Regions from separate parts of the Streptomyces sp. JL2001 genome, predicted to be linked through region 1. Evidence: riboswitches for the same ligand, from Rfam matches in the RefSeq annotation. Region 1 holds a riboswitch; each other region holds the start of a gene.

Region 1 (9,225 bases):
CGAGCTGGTCCTGGAAGGCGGCGACGTCCGCGTCGGTGGGCTCGGTGCGTGCGGTCTGCGGAGGGGGCGTTTGCATGCCTGCGTCTGTCTTCTCGTCGGGGGCGGTTCGGTGCGGTGCGGTGGTCGGGCGACCGGCGGACGGGCGCGCGGGGCGCCGCGGCGCGGTGCCATTGTCTCGCGTCGTGGGGTCAGCGGGCCGCGTCGGCGTGGTCGACGCCCTCCCAGAGATGGGAGTACCAGGGCTGTCCGGCCTCGCCCTGCTCGGTGCGGCGGGCCCGCTCGGCGTCGGGGTCGTTGACGGTGAAGCCGGTCTCGCCCGGCACGACGTAGTGCAGGTGCTCGCGGGCGAGGCGGCGGACGTACGCCGGGTCCTGGAGCCGGGCCTTCTCGTCCCTCAGCTGCTCGACCCGGTCGGCGGCCTCGGCGGCCTGGCGCTCCTGGTCGGCGATCTCGCTCCGCTGGGAGACGTACTGCCGCATCGGGTAGGCGAGCGCCACCACGAGCGAGCAGACGATCAGGGCCAGGAAGGCCGCGCGGCCGGTGAGCCGGGAGCGGCGCGCCTGGCGGCGTGTCTGGGAACGGTAGACGCGGGCGGCGGTCTGCTCGCCGAGCAGCCTGATCCGGGTCGCGGTCGAGAACCGGTCCCGGTCCTTCGCTGCCATGGTCTGCGCCTCCCCTGTTCCGGGCTCCGTCCGGGCGCGCTTCCCGGTAGCGGAAGCAGAGCCGTCCCCGCACACGGTACGGGACCGAGTGCGGGGACGGCCGGAACTGCCGGGTGTGAAGCCGTCAGCCCTTGAAACGCGGGAAGGCGCTGCGGCCCGCGTAGACCGCGGCGTCGTCGAGGATCTCCTCGATGCGCAGCAGCTGGTTGTACTTGGCGACGCGCTCGGAGCGGGCCGGGGCGCCGGTCTTGATCTGGCCGCAGTTGGTGGCGACGGCCAGGTCGGCGATGGTGACGTCCTCGGTCTCGCCGGAGCGGTGGGACATCATGCACTTGAAGCCGCTGCGCTGGGCCAGCTCGACGGCGTCCAGCGTCTCGGTCAGCGAGCCGATCTGGTTGACCTTGACCAGGAGGGCGTTCGCGGAGCCCTCCTCGATGCCACGGGCCAGACGCTCGGGGTTGGTGACGAACAGGTCGTCGCCGACCAGCTGCACCTTGGAGCCGAGCTTCTCGGTGATGGCCTTCCAGCCGGCCCAGTCGTCCTCGAACAGCGGGTCCTCGATGGAGACCAGCGGGTACGCGGCGACGAGCTCCTCGTAGTACTCGGTCATCTCGGCGGCCGAGCGGGCCTTGCCCTCGAACTCGTACTTGCCGTCCTTGTAGAACTCGGAGGCGGCGCAGTCGAGGGCGAGCGCGATGTCCTTGCCGGGGACGTAGCCGGCCTGCTTGATGGCCTCGAGGATGAGGTCGAGCGCGGCGCGGTTGGAGTCCAGGTTCGGGGCGAAGCCGCCCTCGTCGCCGAGACCGGTGGACAGGCCCTTGGTCTTCAGGACGGACTTGAGGGTGTGGTAGACCTCGGTGCCCCAGCGCAGGGCCTCGGAGAAGGACTCCGCGCCGATCGGCGCGATCATGAACTCCTGGATGTCCACGTTGGAGTCGGCGTGCGAGCCGCCGTTCAGGATGTTCATCATCGGAACGGGCAGCAGGTGCGCGTTCGGGCCGCCGAGGTAGCGGAACAGGGGCAGGTCGGAGGCCTCGGAGGCGGCGTGCGCGACGGCGAGGGAGACGCCGAGGATGGCGTTGGCGCCGAGCGAGGACTTGTCCGGGGTGGCGTCCAGGTCGAACATCGCCTGGTCGATCAGGCGCTGCTCGGTGGCGTCGTAGCCGACGAGCTCCGGGCCGATCTGCTCGATGACGGCGAGGACGGCCTTCTCGACACCCTTGCCGAGGTAGCGGTTGGGGTCACCGTCGCGGAGCTCGAGAGCCTCGAACGCACCGGTGGAGGCGCCGGACGGAACGGCAGCACGGCCGGTGCTGCCGTCGTCGAGGCCGACCTCGACCTCGACCGTGGGGTTGCCTCGGGAGTCCAGGATTTCCCGGGCTACGACGACGTCGATGGACGGCACGAGCATCTCCTTCTGGGATGTGACGCTAGATGTGACGCAAGAGCCGTGCAGGGTCGCTTGGCCTTGCGACAAGAGCCTAACCGGCTCGGAGGCTCCGGCCAGCCGGGCGCCCGCCCCCTGGGACGAAAAAGGACCCGAGGGCATGCATAAAGGGGCGAAGGGACCCGAAGCTACCGATCGGTAACGCAAAGAACCCCGGCCCGGCGCGCACGGGGGAGGGCGCACCGGGCCGGGGTGGTCACCGCGGGAGGGTCACAGGACCCGGGTGAGCCGCCGGACTCACACGGGCCGCCGGGGTCACTTCAGGTGAAGCTGCTGGCCCGGGTAGATCAGGTCGGCGTCCTCGACGACGTCCTTGTTGAGCTCGAAGAGCTTCTCCCAGCCGCCCTTGACCTTCTGCGCGGCGGCGATCTTGCTCAGGGTGTCGCCGGCGGCGACCTTGTACTCGCCGTCGCCCTTCTTGACCTTCTTGCCGGTCGGGGTGGTGACGGTCTTCTTCGACTCGGCCTTCTTCGGCGTCGCCTTCGGGGCCGTGCGCTGCTGGCTGCGGGTGGTCGGCTGCTCGGCCTTGCGCTCCGGCGCCGGGGCGCTCTCGGCGGTGCCACCGGTGTACGCGGCGCCGGACAGGCCCACGCCGCAGCTCGGCCACGCGCCCTTGCCCTGGCCGGCCAGGACCTTCTCGGCGACCGCGATCTGCTGGGACTTCGACGCCTGGTCGGCGCTGGCCGCGTAGGCGGTGCCACCGTAGGCGGCCCAGGTGGAGGCCGAGAACTGCAGGCCGCCGTAGTAGCCGTTGCCGGTGTTGATGGACCAGTTGCCACCGGACTCGCACTGGGCGACGGCGTCCCACTCGGAGGCGGTCGCGGCCGAGGCGGACCCGGCGGTCATGAGCGGGGCGGCGACGGCGACGCCCGCCACACCGGCGAGAGCGATGGCGCGGGTGGCCTTGGAGGAACGGCGGTGTTTGCCCTTGGCGGAAAACAGCATGGGAATTCTCCTCACCGACGCCTGCGAGGTGAGCTGTCGGGTTCGGGCCATGTGAGTTGCCCGGCCACGTGACGAGCACGCGGCTTCACCCCGAGCCGGGATTCCGGCCGTCTGTCTCAACGGCCGGGACCGGCACTTACCTTGGGTCCCCCGCTCCTGCCTACGGCGCTTGCGCGACGACTGTTCCCCTCGGCCGGCGGCAGGATTCGGCGTTACCGGTCGACGGGGCCCGCGGTGGCGAGCGGTCCCGACCGTAGACACAGACCTCACGAAGTTCAAAGAAGGCCAAAACGGCCAAATCGCCCCTCCCTGCTCCCCCATGAGGGGTGTTTACGCAGGTGAGGGGCGATCGGAGCAAACTTTGCGGACAGGACACGCCAAGCGGGACGAAGAGACTCATGTCTCACTTGGACAGAACGGACATAAGTCCTCGAACTACCCCTGGGTTTCCACGGGTTCCTCACTCAGGTCGAGGCTCTGACCAGGCAGGATGAGGTTCGGGTCGGCGCCCACCGTCTGACGGTTGGCGTCGTAGAGGGCGGTCCAGCCGCCGGGCAGCTCGTTCTCCCGTGCAATCTCGGAGAGGCTGTCGCCGGGCTGGACGGTGTATTCGCCCGAAGTGTCCGTGGTGCCCGATTCCTCCGAACCGGCTTCGCCGGCCGACCCGCCTGGCTGTCCGTCAGCCGGCGAGGCGTGACGTCCGGTTTCCTGCCCCTCGCCCGCATTGCCCTCTTCGCGGGCGGCCTCGCCGCGGTGCTTGCCGTTGCCCGGGCCGGCCGCCTCGCCGGCGACGGAGCCCGGGTCGCCCGTCGAGTCCGACGTACCGGGCGTAACGGATGCATCGGGCGTTTCCGGCGTGGTGGAGGTGGAGGGCGCCCCGGGAGTGGCGGCGGTCCCGGCCGGCTTGGCGGCGCCCGGCTTCGCCTGGCTGGCGGGCGCGGTCGGCGTGGTCGGCGCGGGGCTCGTGCCCGGGTCGACCTCGGGGGCGGCGCCGTCGTTCGTCAGCTTGGCGATCGGGGCGCAGGTGGCCCAGACCTCCGTGCCCTGCGCGGCGAGCGCCTTCTCGGCGACCGCGATCTGCTGGGAGCGGCTGGCCAGGTCGGCACGGGACGCGTAGGCCGTGCCGCCGTAGGTCTCCCAGGTCTCCTGGGTGAACTGGAGCCCGCCGTAGAGCCCGTTGCCGAAGTCGGCGCTCCACAGGCCGCCCGACTCGCACTCGGCGACCCGGTCCCAGGTGGCCGCGTCGGCGGCGGAGGCGGACCCTGCGCCGAGCAGTGGCAGCGCGAGGGCCGAACCCGTCACGCCTGCGGCCACGATGATCGCGGGGGCCTGCCTGGGTCTGCGGTGTCGTCCGTTCCCGGAGCGCATACGGAGTGCCTTTCGCCTGACTGCTTGAGACGACGGTGAACGTAGCGGCATTCGAACGTCTGTCACAAGTCGATGCAGCGGAGATCACGTAAATATCACAGTTATGACGCCCCGTCAGTTCACAAGGGGGTGAACTCCACCGGAAGCGTGCGCAATCCGCGCATGATGAGCCCGCCCCGCCAGCGCAAATCGGCCGGATCGGCCGCAAGTCGCAGATCGGGCAGCCGGGTCAGCAACGTGGCCAGCGCGGTCTGGCCCTCCAGCCGGGCGAGCGGGGCACCGATGCAGTAGTGGATGCCGTGTCCGTACCCGAGGTGCTGGTTGTCGCGCCGCGAGAGGTCGAGCGTGTCCGGCCCGGCGAACCGCGCCGGGTCGCGGTCGGCGGCGGCGAGCACGACGAGCACCGGATCGCCCGCCGGGATCTCCTGCCCGCCGATCGTCAGCGGCTCCATGGCGTACCGCCAGGTCGCCATCTCCACCGGCCCGTCGAAGCGCAGCAGTTCCTCGACACCGGTCTCCAGCAGGCCCCGCTCGCCCGCCGCGAGCGAGGTCTGCAGCCGCTCCCGCTGGCCGGGGTGCCGCAGCAGCGCGTACATCCCGTTGCCGATCAGGTTGACCGTGGTCTCGAAGCCCGCGAAGAGCAGGATGAAGGCCATCGCCGCGGCCTCGTTCTCGGTGAGGTGCTCCCCGTGGTCGGAGGCCCGGATGAGCCCGGAGATGAGGTCGTCGCCCGGCTCCCCGCGCTTGCGGTGGATCAGCTCCGCCAGATAGCCGCGCATCTTCTTGACCGAGCGCGCGACCCCGCCGCGCGGACCGCCGCCGTGCCGGATCATCATCCCGGCCCAGTCCCGGAAGTCGTCCTGGTCCTCCGGCGGGACGCCGAGCAGGTCGCAGATGGCGTAGATGGGCAGCGGGAAGGCGAACTCGTGGATGAGGTCGGCGCTCCCCTCCCGCGCGAACCCGTCGATGAGCCGGTCGGTCAGCTCCTGGACGCGCGGCGCGAACTCCGCGACCCGGCGCGGGGTGAACGCCTTCGACACGAGCCGCCGCAGCCGGGTGTGGTCCGGCGGGTCGATGTTGAGCAGATGCGTCATCAGCTCGGCCTTGCGCTCCCCGGGGATCCCGGTCTTCCCCTTGGCGTGAGCCGGCTCGTCGTGGTGCGCCGGGTTCTTGGAGAGCCGCTGGTCGGCCAGGGCCTGCCGGGCGTCCGCGTAACGCGTCACCAGCCACGCCTCGACCCCGCTGGGCAGGGTCGCCCGGTGCACGGGCGCGTGCTCCCGCAGCCAGGCGTAGGCGGGGTACGGATCGCTCGCGAACTCCCAGGTGAAGAGCTCGGGCGCGGGCGCGGGGGGCTGGTCGTGCATGGCCCCGACACTATCCGGCCCGGCCGCGCACGACCCCCCGGCAGGTTCCCCCGCGGTACACCGCGACCCACCGCCCGACGGCTCCGCGCCACCGCCACGGGCCCGCTGAACAGCTCCCGTCCGGGCGGACGGAACGGCACCGCGGGACCGGCCGGCGACGGCACCGCGAGGCCGGCCGGCGCCCGACCTCAGCCGCAGGACGCGCCCTTGCGGCGGAGATGTGGCGATGTCGTGAAGGCGGGTGGCCTAGATTCTCCCGAGTGGACCCTCAGTTGCTCAGGAGTACGTTCGCCGTCGTCGAGAGACGGGCCGAACACGCGGTCACGTACTTCTACTCGCACCTCTTCTGGCACAACCCGGGCGTGCGCGACCTCTTCCCCGAGGACATGCGGCCGCAGCGCGACCGGCTCTTCGCCGCGCTCACCCAGGTGGTGACGCGGCTGGAGGATCCGGCCCTCGCGGAGTACCTCGGGCATCTGGGCCGCGACCACCGCAAGTTCCTCGCCGCGCCCGCGCTGTACGCCGCCGTCGGGACCAGCCTGATCGCCGCCTTCGCGCACGCCTCGGGGGCGGCCTGGAGCGTCGAGGCGGAGAAGGCGTGGACCGAGGCGTACGCGCTCGTCGCCGATCTCATGATCGCGGGCGCCGAGGGGGCCGCGGAGTCCGGGGAGCCGGCCTGGTGGGACGCCGACGTGGTGCGGCACGAGCGGCTCGGCGACGACCTCGCGCTGCTGACCCTGCGGCCCCGGCAGCCCTTCCCGTACCTCGCCGGGCAGTACGTCAGCGTCAGCTCCCTGCGGGTCCCGCGGATCTGGCGGACCTACTCGGCCGCCAACGCTCCCCGCCCGGACGGGACTTTGGACCTGCACGTCAGCCGCATCCGGGGCGGGCTGATGAGCACCGCGCTGGTCGACGGGACGGGCGTGGGCGAGACGCTGCGCCTGAGCGCGCCCGGCGGCGGGCTGACCGGCCGGACCCCGCCCGGCCGGCCGCGCACCTACATCGCCGCGGGCACCGGCTGGGCGCCGGTGAAGGCGCTCCTCGAGGAGCTGGCCGAGGCCCCCGGGGAGACCGAGGCCCGACTCTTCCTCGTGGCCCGGGCCCGGGAGTACCTCTACGGGAGGGCCGGGGCCGAGCTGCTGCGGGAACGGATCCCCGGGCTGCACGTCACGTACATCTCCGCCGCGCCGCGCAGCCGTCGCGTGCAGGCCACCGAACGGCTGCACCAGGCCCTGTCCATGTGCGGCCACTGGCCCGACCACGACGTCTACCTCGCCGGGCCGCCCGGCCTGCTCACGGAGACGGTGCCCGTCCTGGAGCACCTGGGGGCCGAGCCCGCGCGGATCCTGCACGACGTCCTGCCGGCCGTGGGGCGCTTCCACGTCCGCCCGGGCTCCGCGGCCGAGCGCCTGCTCGGACCTCCCGACCCGATGTGGCACAACCCCGGGGCCCGAGCGCCACGCGACGTCTGAGCGAGGGCCGGGAGTCAGGCCGCGCCGTCGGAGCCGTGCCCCTCCGCCACCCGGATCGCGTCCCGGTACGCCCGGGCCGCCGCTCGCAGCGCCGCCTCGGGGTCCACGCCGGCCGCGTCCGCCCGGGCCGCGAGGGCCAGCAGTTCGTAGCCGACGCCCTCACCGGCCGGCGGCTCGACGTCCAGACCCGCCGTCCGCACACGGCCCGCCAGCTTCGCCGCGAGCGCGAGCCCCGGCTGCCCGAGCGGCACGCCGTCGGTGACCGAGTCGCGCTGCTTCTCGACGGCCTTGGTGCGCAGCCAGTGCTCCTTGACGTCCTCCGGGGTCTCGGCGGTCTCGTCGCCGAAGACGTGCGGATGGCGGTGGACCAGTTTCTCGACGATCGTGCCGGCGACGTCGTCGACCGAGAACGGCCGCTCCTCGTCCTCCTCGGCGATCCGGGCGTGGAAGACGACCTGGAGCAGCACGTCGCCGAGCTCCTCGCGCAGTTCGTCGCGGTCCCCGTCCTCGATGGCCTCGACGAGCTCGTACGCCTCCTCGATGCCGTACTTGGCGAGTCCCTTGTGGGTCTGCTGCGAGGACCAGGGGCACTCGCGGCGGATGCGGTCCATGACCTGCACCAGGTCGAGGAGCCGGGCGCCCGGCAGGTCGTACGAGCCGGGGAGCAGCTCCAGGTCGGGCATCGCGACCCGGCCGGAGCCGGCCAGCCGGGCGAGCCCGTCGGTCAGGGCGCGGTCCCCCTCGCCGGACGGCAGCACCACGACGGTCCGGCCGCCGGCGCAGGCGTCGACGAGTTCCTGGGCGTCGGGGCGGGCGTGCTCGACCGCGACGCCGGCCTCGCGGAGGTACGGCAGCTGGGGGTGGTGCTCGTCGGCGCACAGCACCCGGTCGGCTCCGTGCAGCGCCTGCCAGGCGGGCCAGGACAGGAGTCCGGGCGCCACCCGATGGCTGGCGGTGAGCAGGACGATGCGGCCGGTGTCGAGGGGTGCTTCAGCGTTCACCCTTCGACCTTACGCGGCGCCGTGACCCGGCTCAGGCGCCGGCCTCGACCGGCTCGGGGGCCTTGCTGATCTGCCGCAGCCAGGGCGCGGTGAAGGTGCCGAGCTGGATCTTCTCGTCGTCCCAGGCGCCGAAGCGCGGGTTCACGTCGATCTTCATGCCCTTGGAGGCGGCGGTGAAGACCTCGGTGAGCTTCTTCTGGCCCTCGGGGGTGTTGGAGACTCCCAGCTTGGCGGCGATCTTGTTCATCAGGACCGTGCGCCGGACGACCCCGTCGATCTGGTCGGGCGCCACGCCCTGCTGCTGGAGCAGCATCGCGGCGAGCTGCGCCTCGCCCCCGCTCTGCCGGGCGAACTCGGCGCGCGCCTGCTGCACCTCGCCGCGGTCCGCGGTGATGCCGTGGTCCTCGGCGACCTGCTCCACCACCCGGTCGAAGATCATCACGTTCAGCTTCTCGCGGCTGAGGTCGCCGGTGGCCTGGATCAGCTGCGTGGCCTGCGGGGACTTCTGCTGGGCGGTCCGCACGTCCTGCACCTGTGCCTGGAGGCTGGACACCTCGATCCGCTCGCCGCCGACGACGGCCGCCGCCCCTGGGTGGGCGTCACTGCCGCAGGCGGTGAGCAGCGGGGCCGCGGCGAGGAGCGCGGCGGAGACGGAGAGCGCAGTGCGGCGGTGCAAAGGAGCCTCCCGGCGTGGGTCGTGCGTCAGTGGAACGACCTTGCGGTGATCGATGTTAGGCAGTCGTCGTGATCAGGGCCACTCCTTCGCGGCCACTACTTCGGGGCGACTGTTCCGACCAACGAGTCACGTGTTCGGGTGGTGTCGGGTCGCAGCATGATCGTTCGGGAGAGCAGGAAGGTGACCGGGATCGCCGCGGCGGCCGCGAGCAGCGGGGCGTAGCGGCTGTCGAGGCCCGCGACGTCGACCAGGAGCCAGACGCCGGCGGTGGTGATGACGAGGTTCGCCGC
Region 2 (9,225 bases), 950 kb from region 1:
ACGGGCCCGGTGTAGCGGTGGAGCCGGAGGCATCACCGCAGGTCGGACCCGTGTGACCCAGTCGGATTTGCATTGTGGTGGGGAGGGTGCGTATGGTTATAGATCGTTTGATCCCATTGCCCGGCGCCGAAACAGAAGAGCGCCGTGTGGCGCGTACTCTCCCTAGCCGTGGCTGGACCGCATTGAGGCGGTCGATTTGCGTAATTCACGGAGTTGACGGGCGCGTGCCGAGACTCCGGAAGGTTTCGCATTTCGCATGTCCATTTTCAGTTCTGACCACGCCGTCATGCCCGAGAACGACGAGATCGTCGAGGCCGTCGAGGCTTCCGTGACCGTCGACACCGAGCTTGCCGACCAGGCCGCCGAGGCCGACGAGACCTCGGAGCCCACGATCACCTTCGCCGACCTCGGCCTGCCCGAGGGCGTCGTGCGCAAGCTCGCGCAGAACGGCGTCACCACCCCCTTCCCGATCCAGGCGGCGACCATCCCGGACGCCCTGGCCGGCAAGGACATCCTCGGCCGCGGCCGCACCGGCTCCGGCAAGACCCTCTCCTTCGGTCTGCCGACGCTGGCCCGCCTGGCCGGCGGCCACACCGAGAAGAAGAAGCCCCGCGCGGTCATCCTCACCCCGACCCGCGAGCTCGCGATGCAGGTCGCGGACGCCCTCCAGCCGTACGGCGACGTGCTCGGCCTGAAGATCAAGGTCGTCTGCGGCGGTACGTCCATGGGCAACCAGATCTACGCCCTGGAGCGCGGCGTCGACATCCTCGTCGCCACCCCGGGCCGCCTCCGCGACATCATCAACCGCGGCGCCTGCTCCCTGGAGAACATCGAGGCCGCCGTCCTCGACGAGGCCGACCAGATGTCCGACCTGGGCTTCCTGCCCGAGGTCACCGAGCTGCTCGACCAGGTCCCGGCCGGAGGCCAGCGGATGCTGTTCTCGGCCACGATGGAGAACGAGATCTCCACGCTGGTCAAGCGCTACCTGGTCGACCCGGTCAGCCACGAGGTCGACAGCGCCCAGGGCAACGTCTCGACCATGAGCCACCACGTCCTCGTCGTGAAGCCGAAGGACAAGGCGCCGGTCACCGCCGCCATCGCCGCCCGCAAGGGCCGCACCATCATCTTCGTCCGCACCCAGCTGGGTGCCGACCGCATCGCCGAGCAGCTCGTCGAGTCCGGCGTGAAGGCGGACGCGCTGCACGGCGGCATGACGCAGGGCGCCCGTACCCGCGTGCTGGCCGACTTCAAGGACGGCTACGTCAACGCGCTGGTCGCCACCGACGTCGCCGCCCGCGGCATCCACGTCGACGGCATCGACCTGGTCCTCAACGTGGACCCGGCCGGTGACCACAAGGACTACCTGCACCGCTCGGGCCGTACCGCCCGCGCCGGCAAGTCCGGTGTCGTGGTCTCCCTCGCGCTGCCGCACCAGCGCCGCCAGATCTTCCGCCTGATGGAGGACGCGGGCGTCGACGCCTCGCGCCACATCGTCCAGGGCGCCGGCGCGTTCGAGCCGGAGGTCGCCGAGATCACCGGTGCGCGTTCGCTGACCGAGGTCCAGGCCGACTCCGCGAACAACGCCGCCAAGCAGGCCGAGCGTGAGGTCGCCGACCTCACCAAGCAGCTGGAGCGTCTGCAGCGCCGCGCCGTCGAGCTCCGCGAGGAGGCCGACCGTCTGGTCGCCCGTTCCGCGCGCGAGCGGGGCGAGGACCCGGAGGCCGCCGTCGCCGAGGTGACCGAGGCCGCCGAGGCCGAGATCGCCGAGGCCGCGCAGGCCGCCGCCCAGGCGGAGCGCCGCGAGGAGCAGCAGCGCCGTGAGGAGCGTCCGTCGTTCCGCGACGAGCGCGGCAACTTCGAGCGCCGCAACGACCGTCGTGACGACCGCGGTGGCCGTCCCTTCGAGCGTCGTGACGACCGTCCCTCGGGCGGCTTCCGTCGGGACAACGACCGTCCGTCCGGCGGTTTCCGTCGTGACGACCGTCCCTCCGGTGGCTTCCGCCGGGACAACGACCGTCCGTCCGGTGGCTTCCGTCGGGACGACCGTCCCTCGGGCGGTTTCAACCGTGACGACCGCGGTGACCGCGGCGGCTTCCGCCGCGACGACCGTCGTGACGACCGCGGTGGCCGTTCCTTCGAGCGTCGTGACGACCGTCCCTCGGGCGGCTTCCGCCGGGACAACGACCGTCCGTCCGGTGGCTTCCGCCGGGACAACGACCGTCCCTCCGGCGGTTTCAACCGTGACGACCGTCCCTCGGGCGGCTTCAACCGTGACGACCGCGGCGACCGCGGCGGCTTCCGCCGCGACGACCGTCCGGCCGGCGGCCACCGCGGCAGCGACCGTCCGTTCAACCGCGACCGTCGTGACGACCGCCCCTCCGGCGGCTTCCGCTCGGGCGGCGACCGCCCGTACGGCCGTCGTGACGACCACCGTGGCGGCGACCACCGCGGCACCGGCTCGAACACCGGCGGCTCCTTCGGCCGCCGCGACGAGAAGCCCCGCTGGAAGCGCAACGGCTGACTGAGCCGCGGCCGTTCGGCCGCGAGCCTCTGAACGGCCCCGAAGGCCCGTCCCCCACCCGACCGGTGGGGGACGGGCCTTCGGGCGTTCCTGAGCCGGAGGGGCGCCGACCGCGACACCCCCAGGGGGCGTGCGGGGCGCTGCGTGTCCCCGGTCCGCCGGGGCGCCGGCGGCGAGGTGACGTTCTCTCGCCGCGCCGGGTCCTTTCGCCGACCGCCCCTCCCGGCCGCCCGACGGGGCCCCGACCGGGCCCCACGCCCCCGGCGGGGCGGGCGAGACCCGCCCGGGATCCGCCATGACGGATACCCGATCGGCTGCGGGGCATGATCCGGCTATGCTGCGGGGGTGCCCTTGCGCCGAGGGCCGTTAGCTCAATTGGCAGAGCAGCGGACTTTTAATCCGTTGGTTGTGGGTTCGAGTCCCACACGGCCTACCTGAAGGGGAGCGAGGTCACGGCCTCGTCTCCACCACGAAGCGCCCCGCCCGGTTCCGACCGGGCGGGGCGCTTCGTCGTCCCGGCCGCCACCCCGGTGAGCCGTCCCGCCGTCAGGGGGCACGGCCGCGCGGCCGGTTGGGGCGGAATCAGGCGGAGGGCGCTCCCGCCGCGGTGCCGGGGGTCGGACACCCGAGGGAGAACGCCGCCGGCCGGGCCGGATCCGCCAGGATGTGGATCTCCACGATCCGGTCGCCGTCGACCGTGCGGGCCATGAGCGGCCCCGGCCGGCCGTCCGCGAGCGATCTCCTCGGATGAGGCCCGCCGTGTGTGACAGCCGACCGGTCCCCCGTCCGTCCGCTCCGTGAGATCCCCGCCCTCGTGCGCCGAACGCCCGGGAATCCCCGGCCGATCGCCAACGGCTCCGGGATTCGCCACTTCAGCGGGGTGATCTCGGGTCGTAGATTTTCCCGCATGACGACAACAGCGCAGGTCAACGCCGTACTTCGCACCCCGCCGGCCGCTCCCGCCGCGGCGGCCGCCTACTTCTCCGCCAGCCTCGCCTTCCACGCCGACGTCTCGGACGTCGCCTCCGTCCTCGCGGCCGGCGGCGACCCCGGCTTCGTGGTGCTCGACTCGCGCTCCACCGCCTCCTGGGACCAGGGGCACGTCCCCGGTGCGATCCACCTGCCGACCGCGCTCATCGCCGAGCAGGCCGAGCAGCTCCTCGACAAGGCGGTGCCGGTCGTCACCTACTGCTGGGGCCCGGGCTGCAACGGCGCCACCCGCGCCGCGCTGGCCCTCGCCGAACTCGGCTACCAGGTGAAGGAGATGCTCGGCGGATTCGAGTACTGGGTGCGCGAGGGCTTTGCGTACGAGACGTGGGAAGGCCCCGCGACGAAGGACGCGGACCCGCTGACCGCACCGGTCGACGCCGAGGACTGCGGCTGCTGAGGAAACGGATTTCCGTATCCGACGCCCATGCCGTAAGGTCATATTCACCGACGCGGGGTGGAGCAGCTCGGTAGCTCGCTGGGCTCATAACCCAGAGGTCGCAGGTTCAAATCCTGTCCCCGCTACTCAGTAGCAAACGAAGGCCCGGATCCTCACGGATCCGGGCCTTCGTCGTGCTGCCCTCCCACGCCCCCGTCTTCCGGTCCCGCCCGGATCCCCCTTCCGCGCGCTTGACCTTTACGCAACGTCAAGATTTAGCGTTTCGGGCATGGAGTGGTCGATCCAAGAGATCGCCAGGAAGGCCGGGACCACCAGCCGCACCCTCCGGCACTACGGAGAACGCGGACTGCTGGAGCCCAGCCGGATCGGCGCCAACGGTTACCGGTACTACGACCAGGCGGCGCTCGTGCGGTTGCAGCGCATCCTGCTGCTGCGCGAGCTGGGGCTGTCCCTGCCCGCCATCGCCGAGGTCCTGCGGGGGCAGCGGGATTCGTCCGCCGCCCTGCGCACCCATCTCGTCCTGCTCGAACAGGAGCGGGAGCGCATCGGACGGCAGATCGAAGCCGTCCGGACCACTCTCCACAAGACCGAGAACGGAGAAGAGCTCATGGCTGAAGAAGTGTTCGACGGATTCGACCACACGCGGTACGAGGCGGAGGTCACCGAGCGCTGGGGACGCGAGGCGTACGAGAAGGGCGACCGCTGGTGGCGCTCGCTCAGCGCCGAGCAGAAGCAGGCGTTCACGGACGAGCAGGCCGGCATCGCGCGCGACTTCGGGCAGGCGGCGCGGGACGGACTCGCGGCCGGCAGCGACGAGGTGCAGGCGATCGCCCACCGGCAGGTCCGGTGGCTGTCGGCCACCACGACGCCGTCGAAGGACTACGTGATCGGCCTCGGCCGGATGTACGTCGACGACCCGCGCTTCACCGCCAACTACGACAAGCACGGTGAGGGCACGGCGCTCCTGGTCCGGGACGCGATGGAGATCTACGCGGAGCGGAACCTCTAAGGGCTGTCCCGTGATCCGCGGTGGGCCGGCGCACGGCGTCGGATGCGGTGCACCGCAAGGCGGAGGGTCGCTCTCAGGCCGGCGCTCCTCCGATCGGAGCATCGGGGGTCGCCGCACCGTGCGGCGGCCTCCAGGCTGGGGAGGGCGCGGTACGGTCCGTCGCCGTGCAGGGACCGGGCAGGAGAGCACAGGTGGGGCAGCGATCGGCGGGTGACGGCACGAGGAGGCCCCCACGCCCGCGCGGTGAGCGGACCCGCCGCTTCGTCCGGGCCCTTCCCCCGCTCGTCATCCTCGGCGGCATCGTCTTCGACCTGGCGACCCCGTCGGCGTACACCGCGGCGCCGATGTTCTCGGCCGCGCCGCTCATCGCGGCACCCTTCTTCTCGAAGCTGACGACCCTGCTGACCGGCATCGCGGCCGTGCTGGCGTGCGTCGGGCTGCACATCTACAACGGCACCACCACGGAGCCGCCCTCGGCCACCGAGACCCTCACGGTCATCACCGTCTCCGCGCTGGCCATGGTGATCAACCGCGTGGTCCAGCGCAGCGGCCGGCAGCTGGCCTCCGCCCGGGTGATCGCCGAGACCGCCCAGAAGGCGGTGCTGCCCACGCCGGTCGAGCGGATCGGCGGGCTGCAGATCGCCGCCCGCTACGAGGCCGCGCAGGCGGACGCGTTCATCGGCGGCGACCTCTTCGCGGTCCAGGACACCCCCTACGGGGTGCGGCTCGTCGTCGGCGACGTGCGGGGCAAGGGGCTGGAGGCGGTCGAGGCCGTCGCCGTCGTGATCGGCGCGTTCCGCGAGGCGGCCGAGCAGGAGGCGACCCTGGAGGGCGTGGCGCAGAGACTCGAGCGGGCGCTGACCCGGGAGGGGACCCGCCGGGACGACCTGGACGCCTTCGAGGGCTTCACCACCGCCGTGCTGGCCGAGATCCCCCGCGGTGACGGTCTCGTTCGAGTCGTGAACCGTGGCCACCCCGAGCCGCTGCTGCTGCTCCAGGACGGGGCGGTGGAGCATCTGGAGCCGAGCCAGGCCGCGCTGCCGCTCGGCATGGGCGAGCTGGCCGCCTGGCCGGACCGGGCCGACGAGACCCCCTACCCTCCGGGCTCGACGCTGCTCTTCTACACCGACGGCCTGTCCGAGGCGCGCGACGCGGCGGGCGCCTTCTACGAGCCGGGCGGCCGTCTGGCCGGGCGGATCTTCCCCGGTCCGGAGGAACTGCTGGACGCGCTGGTCGACGACGTCCGCCGGTACACGGGCGGCGGATCGACGGACGACATGGCGCTGCTGGCCGTGGGCCGCCCGGTGCAGGGCCAGCCGGAGCGCCGCCGGACGATGCGGGTGGTGCCCTGAGGCGTCCATCCCGGTCCTGAGAGCCGGCGGGGTGACCATGCGTAGTCGCGAGGTACCGCTGCGATAACAATTGATGCAACGTCAGATAAGGAGTCTCGAACGGATGACTCCTGAGCGGCGGTCAAATCGCCCTGTAGTGCATCAATCTCTTGAACGATCAAGGGGAACAGCTTGGAATCGGACCCCCGTGTCTATTAACGTTCGATAACGCAGCGCGGTCGTCCCAGTCGTCGCAAGAGACGGCACCGTGCGCACGCGCCGAATCCCGAAAGGGAACCGGGGAACCACCACTTGGGGTGAATCGGACACTCTCGCACCTGTGCGAGGGCGCCCGTAGGAGACCTTCCTGCTCCGAACCCGTCAGCTAACCCGGTAGGCGGCAAGGAAGGAAAGGAGTACGCCTCCGTGGCGTCCAACACCCCTGCCCCCGAAGCCCCCTTCCATGCGTTCGGTGCCTCGGGTGCCGCCGGGACCGACCCCGACGGCGCGGCGGGCGAGTGGAACCCCACCGAGGAGACCCTCCGCCAGCAGAGCCGGGCCGGTGGCCGCCACCGGGTCGTCAAGCAGCGCTCGGGCTTCGCCCGTTCCTCCACCGTCCTCGGCGTCGGTGTCATCGCGGCCGTCGGCGCGGGTGGCCTGGCCACCGCGCAGGAGAAGCCGCCGGTCTCCATAGCCCTGCCCGACCTCGACCTGCCGGACGCCGAGGACCTGCCCGGCGTCGGCGCGCTGATCTCCGGCGACGAGGACCGGAACACGACCGCGGGCTCCGGCAACGACCTGCACGCGCTCACGGCCTCCGTCGGCGCGCCCGTCGACGGCGCCGACCGCAAGACGGAGGGCGGCGACGCCGGCGAGGCGCTGCGCGCCCGCATCCTCCAGCAGGCCGAGCAGCAGCAGGCCTCCGCCGACGCCGCCGAGAAGGCCGCGACGGAGAAGGCGGCGACCGAGAAGGCCGCCGCGGAGGCCGCGGCCCAGGCGGACGCGGCCGAGAAGGCGGCGGCCGAGGCGAAGAAGAAGGCCGAGGCGGAGGCCGCGGCGAAGGCCGAGGCCGAGCGCCTGGCCAAGCTCGCCGCCAGCTACGCGCTGCCCACGTCCTCGTACACGCTCACCTCGACCTACGGCGAGTCCGGCTCGATGTGGTCCTCCGGCTACCACACCGGCCTGGACTTCGCGGCCCCCACGGGCACCCCGGTCAAGGCGGTGCACGGCGCCACGGTCAAGTCGGCCGGTTGGTCGGGCTCGTACGGCTACCGCATCGTCCTGGAGCTGTCGGACGGCACCGAGGTCTGGTACTGCCACCTGTCCTCGATGACCGTCAGCGTGGGCCAGTCGGTCGGCACCGGCGACACCATCGGCCGCGTGGGCGCCACCGGCAACGTCACCGGCCCGCACCTGCACCTGGAGGTCCACACCCCGGGCGGCGACGGCGTCGACCCGGCGGCCTGGCTGGCGAGCAAGGGCCTGTCGGTCTGATCCTCCCGGGAACCTCCCCGGCCGCGGCGGCCCTGGCGACGAACCCCGCGCCAGGACCGCCGGAATAGCGGCCCCGCCGCAGGTCGTTCACCGACCCATGACCTCTCTTCGCCCGCTGGGCTCCTCCGACCTGCACGTCTTCCCGCTCGCGCTCGGCGGCAACGTCTTCGGATGGACCGCCGACGAGGCGCAGTCCTTCGCCGTCCTGGACACCTACGCCGCCGCCGGCGGCAACTTCGTCGACACCGCCGACTCCTACTCCGCCTGGGCCGAGGGCAACCAGGGCGGCGAGTCCGAGACGATCGTCGGCAGGTGGCTGGCGTCGCGCGGCAACCGCGACGAGATAGTCGTCGCCACCAAGGTCGGCGCCCACCCCTCGTACAAGGGACTCGCGCCCGTCACGATCAAGGCGGCGGCCGAGGAGTCCCTGCGCCGGCTCGGCACCGACCACATCGACCTGTACTACACGCACTTCGACGACGAGTCCGTGCCCGTCGAGGAGATCGTCACCGCGCTCGACCAGCTGGTGAAGGACGGCAAGGTCCGTGCCGTCGCCGCGTCGAACATCTCCCCGGCGCGGCTGCGGGCCTCCCTCGACTTCGCCGAGGCGGAGGGACTCACCCGCTACGTCGCGCTCCAGCCGCACTACAACCTGGTCTCCCGCGACACCTACGAGGGCGAGCTCCTGGACACCGTCGAGCGGGCCGGACTCGCGGCCGTGCCGTACTTCGCGCTGGCGTCGGGCTTCCTGACCGGCAAGTACCGGCACGGGACCGCGGTCGACAGCGCCCGGGCCGCGGGGGCGGGCCGGCATCTGGAGACCGAGCGGGGCCGCACGGTGCTCGACACGCTCGACGCCGTGGCCCGCGCGCACGGGGCCGAGCCCGCCACGGTGGCGCTGGCCTGGCTCGCGGCCCGGCCGACCGTCGCGGCGCCGATCGCCTCGGCGCGTACGGTCGAGCAGCTGCCGGCCCTGGTAGCGGTCGCGGACCTGGTGCTCGACGAGGCGGAGCTGGCGGCGCTGGACGCGGCCTCCGCCTGAGCGTTCGCCCCGCGGGTCGGGGCATCGGGGGCGTCGGCCGGGTCGGGGGCCGGCGCCTCAGGTCCTGCCCGGGAGACCGGGATGGATCCGACGGGACGGTTTCCTCAGCTGCGGTACGGGTTGTAGCCGCCGTAGTCCAGGTACTGGGGCGGCGACCAGACCCGGCCGGTCGCCCGCGCCGCGTAGGTCAGCGCGGGCGAGGCGACGGCCCTGCGCTGCCAGAGGTGGTGGAGCAGTTCCTGCTCGCGCGCCGTGAAGTCGGGGTCCGCGTCACCGCGCTGGGCGCGGTGGCGCAGGAACGCGAGCGTGGTCGCGAAGGCCTCGTACTCCCCGACCGCCTGCGCGGCCGGCCGGCCGTACGTCCGGGCGGCGAAGGAGCGGGCCATCGAGCGGGCCCGCATCGAGGAGAGGGCGAGCGGCTCGGACGGGGAGAGCCAGCCG
Region 3 (9,225 bases), 3.3 Mb from region 1:
TGGCCCGGCACCTGCCCGGCGGCCGGTGGGAGCGGCGCCACGCCCCGGGCAGTTTCACCTACGCCTCCCACCAGGCGATCTTCGCCGGCTTCCTGCCCACGCCGGCCGCCCAGGGCCCGCATCCCCGGCTGTTCGCCGCGCGCTTCGCGGGCAGCGAGAGCACGGCCGACGGCACCTTCGTCCACGACACCCCCGACCTGGTCTCGGGTCTCGCCGCGCACGGCTACCGCACCGTGTGCATCGGCGGCGTCGGCTTCTTCAACAAGCAGCCGCCGCTCGGTGCGGTCCTGCCGGGGCTGTTCCAGGAGAGCCACTGGGAGCCCTCGTTCGGGGTCGCGTCCCCGGTCTCGTTCGAGTCCCAGGTGGACCGGGCCGAGGAGGTCGTCGCCGCGCTCCCGCACGACCGCAGGCTGTTCCTCTTCGTGAACGTGTCCGCGCTCCACCAGCCCAACTGGTTCCACCTCCCCGGCGCGACCCGGGAGGACGGCGACACCCGGGCCACGCACGCGGCCGCGCTGGAGTACGTCGACCGGCACATCGGCCGGCTCTTCGCCGCCATGAGCAGCCGCCGCCGCTGTTTCGCGATCGTCTGCTCGGACCACGGCACGGCGTACGGCGAGGACGGATTCACCGGGCACCGGCTCGGCCACGACGTGGTGTGGACGGTTCCCTACGCCCACTTCTTCCTGGACGGCCCGCGGGCCGTCACACCCCCGCCCGGGGTGCCCGCCGCCGTCACGCCCCCCACCGTCCTCGCCCCCTTCGCCCTGCCGGCCGGCCCGCGCGGAGGGACCCCCGCATGACCCTCCCCGAGGCCCCGCGCCCGTACCAGAGCTACGTCTACGCCTACCCCCACAAGACGGCCTACCGGTCGCTGCCCGACCCGGCGCCCCGGCTGGACGCTCTGTGGGCGCGGGAGCCGAAGGACGCGCTGTCCCTCTACGCGCACATCCCGTTCTGCGAGGTCCGCTGCGGCTTCTGCAACCTCTTCACCCGGATCGGGGCCCCGGACGAGCTGACGACCCGCTATCTCGACGCCCTGGACCGCCAGGCGTCCGCCGTCCGCGAGGCGCTCGGGGACGACTCCCCGGTCCGGTTCGCCACGGCCGCCTTCGGCGGCGGCACACCCACCTTCCTGACCGCCGGTGAGCTGGAACGCCTCTGCGACATCGCGGAGAAGCGGATGGGAGCCGACCTCCGCGCGGTGCCGCTGTCCGTGGAGACCTCCCCGGCGACCGCGACCGCGGACCGGCTCGCGGTCCTCGCCGAACGCGGCGCGACGCGCCTGAGCATCGGCGTGCAGAGCTTCGTCGAGGCCGAGGCCCGTGCCGCCGTGCGCCCGCAGCGCCGCGCCGACGTCGAGGCGGCCCTCGGCCGGATCCGGGACAGCGGCGTCCCCGTCCTCAACATCGACCTGATCTACGGCATCGACGGCCAGACCGAGGAGAGCTGGCGGCGCTCGCTCGACGCGGCGCTCGCGTGGCGACCGGAGGAGCTGTACCTGTACCCGCTCTACGTGCGCCCCCTGACCGGGCTGGACAAGCTCTCGCCGCAGGCCGACCGGGACTGGGACGAGCAGCGGCTGAGCCTGTACCGCCACGGCCGGGACCACCTGCTCGCACGGGGCTACGAGCAGGTGTCGATGCGGATGTTCCGTCGCGCCGACGCTCCGCCGCAGGGTTCCGACGACTACGCCTGCCAGACCGACGGCATGATCGGTCTGGGCTGCGGGGCCCGCTCGTACACCTCGGCGCTGCACTACTCCTTCGACTACGCCGTCGACATGCGGGAGATCCGCTCGATCATCGACACCTACACGCGGACCGAGGACTTCGGCCGGGCCCGGGTGGGCCGGTGGGTGGACGCGGCGGAAGCACGCCGGCGTCATCTGCTGCAGTCACTGCTCCAGGCCGCCGGGATGCCCGTGGCGGAGTACACCGAGCGATTCGGGTCCTCGCCGTACGCGGACTTCCCCGAGGAGCTGGGGCGTTTCGGGGCCCTCGGCTGGCTGGACCCGGAGGCTCCCGACGGGCTGCTCCGGCTGTCCGCCGAGGGTCTGGCGCACTCCGACGGCATCGGTCCGGCGCTGTTCTCCCCCGCCGTGCGGGCGGCGATGGCCGCCTACGAGCCGAAGTAGGCGGCCGGGATGGACCTGACGATCCTCTACCGAGGCCCGCTCGCCTCCTGCGACTACGACTGCCCCTACTGCCCCTTCGCCAAGCGGCGCGACAGCCGCGAGCAGCTGCGTGCGGACCGGGCGGCGCTGGAGCGCTTCGCGGCCTGGGCCGCGGGACGGACCGGTGACCGGCTGCGGATCCTCTTCACCCCGTGGGGCGAGGGGCTGGTGCGGTCCTGGTACCGGCGCGCGCTCGTCGAGCTCTCCCGGCTCCCGCACGTCGAGCGCGTCGCGATCCAGACGAACCTGAGCTGCCGCACCGAGTGGACGGCCGAGGCCGACCCCGACACCCTGGCGCTGTGGTGCACGTACCATCCGGGCCAGACGCCGTTCGAGCGGTTCGTCGCGAAGTGCGGGGAGCTGGCCGGGCGGGGCACCCGGTTCAGCGTCGGTGTGGTCGGGCTGCCCGGCCACCGGGAGGACGCCCGGCGGTTGCGCGCCGCGCTGCCGCCGCAGGTCTACCTGTGGGTCAACGCGGCCGAGGGCCACCCGTACACCGACGAGGAGGCCGAGGGCTGGGCGGCCCTCGACCCCCTGTTCCCGTACAGCCGCCACCCGCACCGATCGGCCGGTCTCCCCTGCCGGACCGGCGAGTCGGTGATCTCGGTGGACGGCGACGGGACCGTGCGGCGCTGCCACTTCGTGAAGACGGAGCTCGGCAATCTCTACGACGGCTCGTACCGGTCGGCGCTGCGCCCCCGGCCGTGTCCCCTGGCCGTCTGCGACTGCCACATCGGGTACGTCCACCTGGAGTCGCTGCCGCTGTACGACGTGTTCGCGGGCGGTGTCCTGGAGCGGATCCCGGCCTCCGTGCCGCCGCTCCCCGCGCCGGTACGACTGCTCACGCGCCCCTAAGAACTCCCCACGAAATGATCTCTGGGCTTCTCCCGTGCTGCGGTCGACGGCTCGCACATCCGGGCGTTGAAGGGGGATCCACGACGGGACGCACTCTGGGATGCGCGCTGATCTGCCGGCGGCGCTCGCACTCATCCCGATGAAAGTGCGTCGACGCGTGCAGAGGAGGTCACGGGCCGGAACTCACCCGCCTATTCGTTCCTGGGCGGCCATGACCTCATCACCGTGCTCGAAGGCCCACGCGCCGAATGCGTCGATCGGGCCGAGCAACGTGCGTCCCAAAGCGGTGAGTTCGTACTCGACACGGGGCGGCGCTTCGGCATAGGCGTTCCGTGTCACCAGCCCGTTGAACTCCAGCCGCCTCAGCGTCTCGGTCAGGACCTTGGGGCTGATGCCGCCGATGCGCTCGCGTAGTTCGCCGGGGCGTTGGGGACCGTCCCGCAGGACCCAGATCAGCACGGCGTTCCAGGTGTTGGAGAGGAGGTCGAAGGCGAGGCGGGCGCGGCAGTCGGCGAGGTAGGCGTCGGTCGTCACTTACCAAATGGTGCCTGACGGATTTCCTAGTGTCGTCCCGAAAGCGGTTGGAGCGGATACGGAAAGGGGCGTATCGATGAAGATCGGTGTGCTGGGTACGGGGAACGTGGCGGAAGCACTGGCCACGCAGTGGGTGCGAGCCGGGCACGAGGTGTTCGTCGGAGGCCGCGACGAACAGAAGGCCCAGCGGCTCGCGACGCGCATCGGGGGCGGTGCGGGGCACGGGAGTCTGCAGGCGGCGGCCGACTTCGGCGAGGCGGTGCTGGCCGCGTTGCCGTACGGCGCGGGAGCGGACGTCGTCAGGGAGCTTCAGCCGACGCTGAAGGGGAAGGTCCTGCTCGACTGCGCCAATCCGGTCGGGCCCGGCTTCCGGCTGCTCACGGAAGGCGGCCCCTCGGCAGCGCGCCGACTGGCTGCGGCGGTACCGGGCGTGCACGTCGTCAAAGCATTCAACCTCTGTCACGAGAGCGTGTGGCGAATGACCCCGCCGGTCTTCGACGGTCAGCCCTTGACCGTTCCGATCTGCGGGGACGACGAGGCGGCACTCGCGCTGGCACGCACGTTGGTGCGGGACATGGGCTGCGAGCCGGTGGCGGGGGGCGGGCTGGACCGCGCCGGACTGTTGGAGGCGACCGCCGCGCTGTTCATCGGGCTGTGGGTGGCGGAGCAGGCCGACGTATGGGCGATCGCGCCGCCGCTGGCCTATGCGACAGGTCCACGAGCCGAGAGCGAGTGAGGCGTCCAGGGCATTTCGTCAGGAGTTCTCAGGGCTGTCCCGTAATCCCCGGCGGGCGCACGACGCCGGCTTCGGCACCACGCTGCGCTGTCCGGTCGCCCGAACACGCCCGGTATGAGGACGACCCTCCGCCTTGCGATGCACCGCATCCGACGCCGTGCGCCGACCCACCGCGGACTACGGGACAGCCCTCAGAGAGGCATGAGGTCCGGGCGCTTGGCCGCGACGTGGTCCCCCGAGCTCTCGCCCCGCAGCCGGCGCCCGATCCACGGCACCAGGTACTCCCGGGCCCAGTGGATGTCGTCCCGGCGGACCTCCAGCGGGCCGCGCGGCGGCAGCGGCGGCCACGGCTGGTCGGGGTCGGCCGGCACGTCCATGCCGAGGACCTGGGCGGCGCGCAGCGCGACCCGGGTGTGCCCCTCGGGCGACAGGTGCAGCCGGTCGTCGTCCCAGGCCCGCCTGTCCTGGACGGACTTGAGCGACCACAGGTCGAGGACCGGGCAGCCGTAGCGGTCGGCCACGGACCGGACGTGCGCCGTGTAGGTGGCGATCTTGCCGCGCAGGTGCCGCAGTACGGGGACGTCGCGGGTGTCGAAGCCGGTGGTCACCATCACGGTGCCGACGGCGGAGGTCAGGTCGGCGACGGCACGCTCGAAGCGCTCGGCGACGTCGTCGGGGTCGGTGCCGGGGCGGATGATGTCGTTCCCGCCGGCGCAGAAGGTCACCAGGTCGGGGGCGAGTTGCTTCGCGCGGGGCACCTGCTCCGCCACGATCTGGTCGAGGAGCCGGCCGCGTACGGCGAGGTTGGCGTATCGGAATGCGTCGTGCTCGGGCAGCTGGTCGGCGAGCAGGACCGCGAAACGGTCCGCCCAGCCGACGTACGCCCCGTCGGGCCCCGGGTCCCCTACGCCCTCGGTGAAGCTGTCACCGATCGCCGCGTACGACCCGAATACGTGCGCGTCTGTTGATCTCGAATCGTCTGCCACGAGAACACATCTTTCCCTTACGGATGTGACCTACGCGACCGTAGGGCGGGGTTGACGACGGGTGAGATACGCCACCGGTCAAGATTGCGCCAAGCCGGAATACGCGGCAGGTTCCGCGGGGTCGGCACGACACCCCCGAGGCCCGGCACGTGACGTGCCGGGCCTGACGGGGCGTCGAGGATCAGACGTTGACGCCGTGCTCCCGGAGGTAGGCCAGCGGGTCGATGTCCGAGCCGTAGCTCGGCCCGGTGCGCATCTCGAAGTGCAGGTGCGGACCGCTGGAGTTGCCGGTCGAGCCGGACAGGCCGATCTGGTCGCCGCCCGCGACGGTCTGGCCGGCGGAGACGGAGAGGGAGGAGAGGTGGGCGTACTGCGAGTACGTGCCGTCGGCGTGCTGGATGACGACCTCGTTGCCGTAGGCGCCGCTCCAGCCGGCGGAGTAGACCGTGCCGGGGCCGACGGCCTTCACCGAGGTGCCGGAGGAGGCGATGAAGTCGACACCGGTGTGGTAGCCGGAGGACCACATGGAGCCGGAGGCGCGGTACGGGGTGCCGATGCCGCCGCCGACCGGGGCGACCCAGCCGGAGCCGGTGGACGGGGTGGACGGCGCGCTCTGCGCGGCCGGGGCCGTGGACTGGACGGCGGGACGCTCGCTGCTGCGGGAGCTGCGGGTCTCGGCGGACGCCTTCTTGGCGGTGGCCTTCTTGGCGGGGGCCTTCGGGGCGGCCTTGGGCGCGGGGGCCTTGGCCGTCGACTTCGCGCCGAGGGTGAGCTTCATGCCCGGGAAGATCAGCGAGGGGTTCCCGCCGACGACCTGGCGGTTGTCGGAGTAGAGCTTCTTCCAGCCGCCCGCGAGGTGGTGCTCGGCGGCGATCTTGGACAGGTAGTCGCCGGCGACGACGGAGTAGGTACGGGGCTTGGCCTTGGCCGCGGGGGCCGCGGCGGGGGCCTGGGCCGGGGTGGCGGCCGCGGCGGTGACGGCCTGCTGCGGCGCCTGGGCCGGGGCGGCCTGCTCGGCGGCGTGGGCTCCGGTCGCACCGAGGAGCGGCAGGGCGACGACGGCGCCACCGGCGCCGGCGGCGACGAATCCACGGCTGATCGGGTTGACCTTGGGACGGCGGTGCTTACCCTTCGCGGGCATGGCGAATTCCTCTCCGTCGCCTGCGAGGTGAGCTGTCGGGTTCGGACTGGAGATGTCCGGTCGCGCCTTCGCGCGACTTCACCCCGAGCCGTCCTGACCTGAAGGATCGGCGTACTACCTGGGTCCCCCGCTCCTGCCACACGTGGGTGGGTGCGAATTCCGGACGGTGGCAGGATTCGGCGGTCCGACCGGATTGACGGTGACCGTAGACGAGCGGAGTCGGCGCGAACAAGCCACCGCTTTCCCCCCGCATTCCCCGATCCGGAATTCTTCGGGAATTCCGGTCACCCTGCGTGGATGACGGGCCTTCGGCCCCCTTTGCCCAGAAGGCCGTTGCCCAAGACGATCAGGCACGTTCCGTCACAGTTATGACGCTGCTCACGCGCCACAGCTCATCTCCCCTGTAACCAGGGCGCGTTATCTCTAATATCCCAATTCGGACAGAACACCCATTCCCGTCCGAGGGGTGTGCGAACCAGCCACCTGCCGGGATGATTGCACCAAGAACCGATCTCGCACGATCAAAGATCGTCGACACTCAGGAGCACTCGTGACGCAGCAGCTGCCGCAGGTCCCGTCGACCGAACCCGAGCTGAGCGGGGTACGCAACTTCCGTGACGTCGGTGGCCTGCCGACCACGGACGGCCGGTCGGTTCGGTTCGGGCGGCTCTTCCGCAGCGGCCACCTCGCGCACGCCACCGAGGAGGACGCGGCCTTCCTGACGACGCTGGGCCTGCACACGGTCTTCGACTTCCGCAACCACGCCGACCGCAAGGTCGAGGGTCCGGACGTCGAGCTCCCGGGCGTACGGAACGTGAACATCCCGCTCAACGATCCGGCCGACGGCAAGGAGTTCTGGAAGCTGGTGAGCGGCGGCGAGCTGGAGCAGCTGCGGGAGGCGCTCGGCAACGGCAAGGCCGCCGACCGTATGTCCGATTCGTACCGGAAGATGATTGTGGAGCGCACCGCCGAGCACAGCCGGATCCTGCACTCCATGGCCGAGGACAGCATCCCCGCCCTGATGCACTGCGCGGCCGGCAAGGACCGCGCCGGCCTCTCCATCGCGATCTCGCTGCTCGCGGTCGGCGTCGAGCGCGAGGCCGTCGAGGCGGACTACCTGAAGTCGAACGACCCGCACCGCCGCTACAAGGTGCGCCGCAGCTCCACCTCCGCGGACGCGATGGCGCCCGAGGTGATGGAGCTGCTCAGCCCCCTGTTCGACGCGCGCCTGGAGTACATCCGGGCGGCGTTCGACACGATCGAGCTGACCTGGGGCACGGTCGACGACTACCTCTCGCAGGGCCTGAAGCTCTCCCCCGAGACGCGCGAGCGCCTGCGCGGGCACCTGCTCGACGGACAGTAGGAAGCAGGGCCCACGGACCGGCCCGACGGACTACTTCTGCCCGCCCATCGCGAAGAGCAGATAGAGGAAGCCCGCGAAGAGGTGGCCGGCCACCAGGTAGGCGAAGAGGCGCAGGACGAGCCCCTTCGGGAACTTGCCCTCGCCGCGCTCCTCACCTGTGATCGGTGCGGACTTTTCGGACATGACGGCCCCTTCCGGTGGGCTCAGCGCGGATGCGGGGCCCCGTCGCCGAGGCACAGCTCGGCGGCGGGACTCTGCATCAGGGTATGGACGAAGAGCAGCTCGGCGCCGCCGCGGGTGGCGGCGCCGATGCGGTGCGGGGTGAGCGAGTCGAAGTGCGCGCTGTCCCCCGGGTCGAGCACGTGCACGGCGTCGCCGAGGGCGAGGCGCACCCGGCCGTCGAGGACGTGGAGCCATTCCTCGCCGGGATGGACCCGGACGATGTCGGTACGGGTGGCGTACGGCACGTGGACCCGGAGCGCCTGCAGGGCGCGCCCGGGGCCGCCGGCCTGATGATAGATCCAGCCGTCCGCCTCGACCGGCTCGGAGCGGCCGGCCCGGACGATCGGATCACGCTCGGGGGGCACCTCCCCCAGCAGCTCGGAGACCGTCGTACCGTAGATCCTGGCGAGGGCGAGCAGCATGGGCAGCGAGGGTTGCCGGCGGCCCGTCTCCAGCCTGGACAGATGGGCCGGCGAGAGGCCGGCCCGCTGCGCGGCGGCCTCCAGGGTGAGCCCGCGGCGCCGGCGCAGCCCGCGCAGCTGCGGGGCCACGTCGGGAAGCGCGTCCGGGACGCCGTCCGGCTCGCCGGACGTGCCCGGCTCGGCAGGGTCCGGGGACGGTGCTTCGTGGAGGTGCTCCATGCCTCCATTCCGCCAGGAACTTTCCTCGGAGGCAAATTTCTTGCCTCCGAGGCAAAAGCCAAAGTCAAAACCCTACCGTTGCGCCACCGCCTGCTTGACCAGCGTCTTCCCGAAGTCCCACATCAGTCCGCCGCCTCCGTGGGCGTCGTCCATGACCGCCGTGAAGGCGGTGACGAAGCGTTCCACGTCCGCCTCGTCGATGACCAGCGGCGGGATCAGCTTGATGACCTCCAGATGGTCCCCCGAGACCTGGGTCAGGATCCGGTGGCGCTGGAGCAGCGGTACCACGACCATCTGGGCGAAGAGCCCCTTGCGGGCGGCCTGCAGCATCGTCCACCGACTGCGCAGCCCGAGCGAGGACGGCCGGCCGAACTCGATCCCGATCATGAGTCCGCGGCCGCGGATCTCGTGCAGCAGCTCGTAGCGGGGCACCAGCTCCCGGAGCCTCGCGGTCAGCAGGTCTCCCATCCGGCGCGCGTGCGCCACCGTCCCCTCGGACTCCATGACCGCGAGCACGGCGAGCCCGGCCGCCATGGCCTGCGCGTTCGAACCGAAGCTGGCCGAGTGGACG

What was found. Region 1 has a riboswitch for cyclic di-AMP ahead of ACE1OA_RS20745 (transglycosylase family protein). Riboswitches for the same ligand answer to the same signal wherever they lie in the genome.
Region 2: it holds a riboswitch for cyclic di-AMP, as region 1 does, so the genes downstream of both, ACE1OA_RS16325 (M23 family metallopeptidase) here and ACE1OA_RS20745 (transglycosylase family protein) in region 1, are expected to answer to the same signal.
Region 3: it holds a riboswitch for cyclic di-AMP, as region 1 does, so the genes downstream of both, ACE1OA_RS05805 (LysM peptidoglycan-binding domain-containing M23 family metallopeptidase) here and ACE1OA_RS20745 (transglycosylase family protein) in region 1, are expected to answer to the same signal.

What each region holds. Positions count from the first base shown of each region.
Region 1 covers NZ_CP169421.1:4,639,134-4,648,358, reverse strand. Annotated here, with positions in the region: gene ACE1OA_RS20760 (DUF501 domain-containing protein) at 1-76, opposite strand, end outside; gene ACE1OA_RS20755 (FtsB family cell division protein) at 189-662, opposite strand; gene eno (phosphopyruvate hydratase) at 787-2,073, opposite strand; gene ACE1OA_RS20745 (transglycosylase family protein) at 2,365-3,054, opposite strand; cyclic di-AMP (ydaO/yuaA leader) riboswitch at 3,058-3,232, opposite strand; gene ACE1OA_RS20740 (transglycosylase family protein) at 3,490-4,422, opposite strand; gene ACE1OA_RS20735 (cytochrome P450 family protein) at 4,542-5,786, opposite strand; gene ACE1OA_RS20730 (globin domain-containing protein) at 6,047-7,258, shown strand; gene ACE1OA_RS20725 (nucleoside triphosphate pyrophosphohydrolase) at 7,273-8,259, opposite strand; gene ACE1OA_RS20720 (SurA N-terminal domain-containing protein) at 8,291-8,935, opposite strand; gene ACE1OA_RS20715 (GtrA family protein) at 9,031-9,225, opposite strand, start outside.
Region 2 covers NZ_CP169421.1:3,688,476-3,697,700, reverse strand. Annotated here, with positions in the region: gene ACE1OA_RS16365 (hypothetical protein) at 1-56, shown strand, start outside; gene ACE1OA_RS16360 (DEAD/DEAH box helicase) at 257-2,521, shown strand; tRNA gene ACE1OA_RS16355 (tRNA-Lys) at 2,882-2,954, shown strand; gene ACE1OA_RS16350 (hypothetical protein) at 3,104-3,229, opposite strand; gene ACE1OA_RS16345 (rhodanese-like domain-containing protein) at 3,429-3,908, shown strand; tRNA gene ACE1OA_RS16340 (tRNA-Met) at 3,960-4,033, shown strand; gene ACE1OA_RS16335 (MerR family transcriptional regulator) at 4,177-4,917, shown strand; gene ACE1OA_RS16330 (PP2C family protein-serine/threonine phosphatase) at 5,109-6,269, shown strand; cyclic di-AMP (ydaO/yuaA leader) riboswitch at 6,516-6,663, shown strand; gene ACE1OA_RS16325 (M23 family metallopeptidase) at 6,675-7,742, shown strand; gene ACE1OA_RS16320 (aldo/keto reductase) at 7,840-8,784, shown strand; gene ACE1OA_RS16315 (PrsW family intramembrane metalloprotease) at 8,889-9,225, opposite strand, start outside.
Region 3 covers NZ_CP169421.1:1,326,016-1,335,240, forward strand. Annotated here, with positions in the region: gene ACE1OA_RS05775 (STM4013/SEN3800 family hydrolase) at 1-803, shown strand, start outside; gene ACE1OA_RS05780 (STM4012 family radical SAM protein) at 800-2,137, shown strand; gene ACE1OA_RS05785 (STM4011 family radical SAM protein) at 2,147-3,031, shown strand; gene ACE1OA_RS05790 (winged helix-turn-helix transcriptional regulator) at 3,215-3,565, opposite strand; gene ACE1OA_RS05795 (NADPH-dependent F420 reductase) at 3,642-4,301, shown strand; gene ACE1OA_RS05800 (SGNH/GDSL hydrolase family protein) at 4,493-5,287, opposite strand; gene ACE1OA_RS05805 (LysM peptidoglycan-binding domain-containing M23 family metallopeptidase) at 5,469-6,428, opposite strand; cyclic di-AMP (ydaO/yuaA leader) riboswitch at 6,431-6,587, opposite strand; gene ACE1OA_RS05810 (tyrosine-protein phosphatase) at 6,979-7,791, shown strand; gene ACE1OA_RS05815 (DUF6126 family protein) at 7,822-7,974, opposite strand; gene ACE1OA_RS05820 (helix-turn-helix domain-containing protein) at 7,995-8,654, opposite strand; gene ACE1OA_RS05825 (aspartate aminotransferase family protein) at 8,727-9,225, opposite strand, start outside.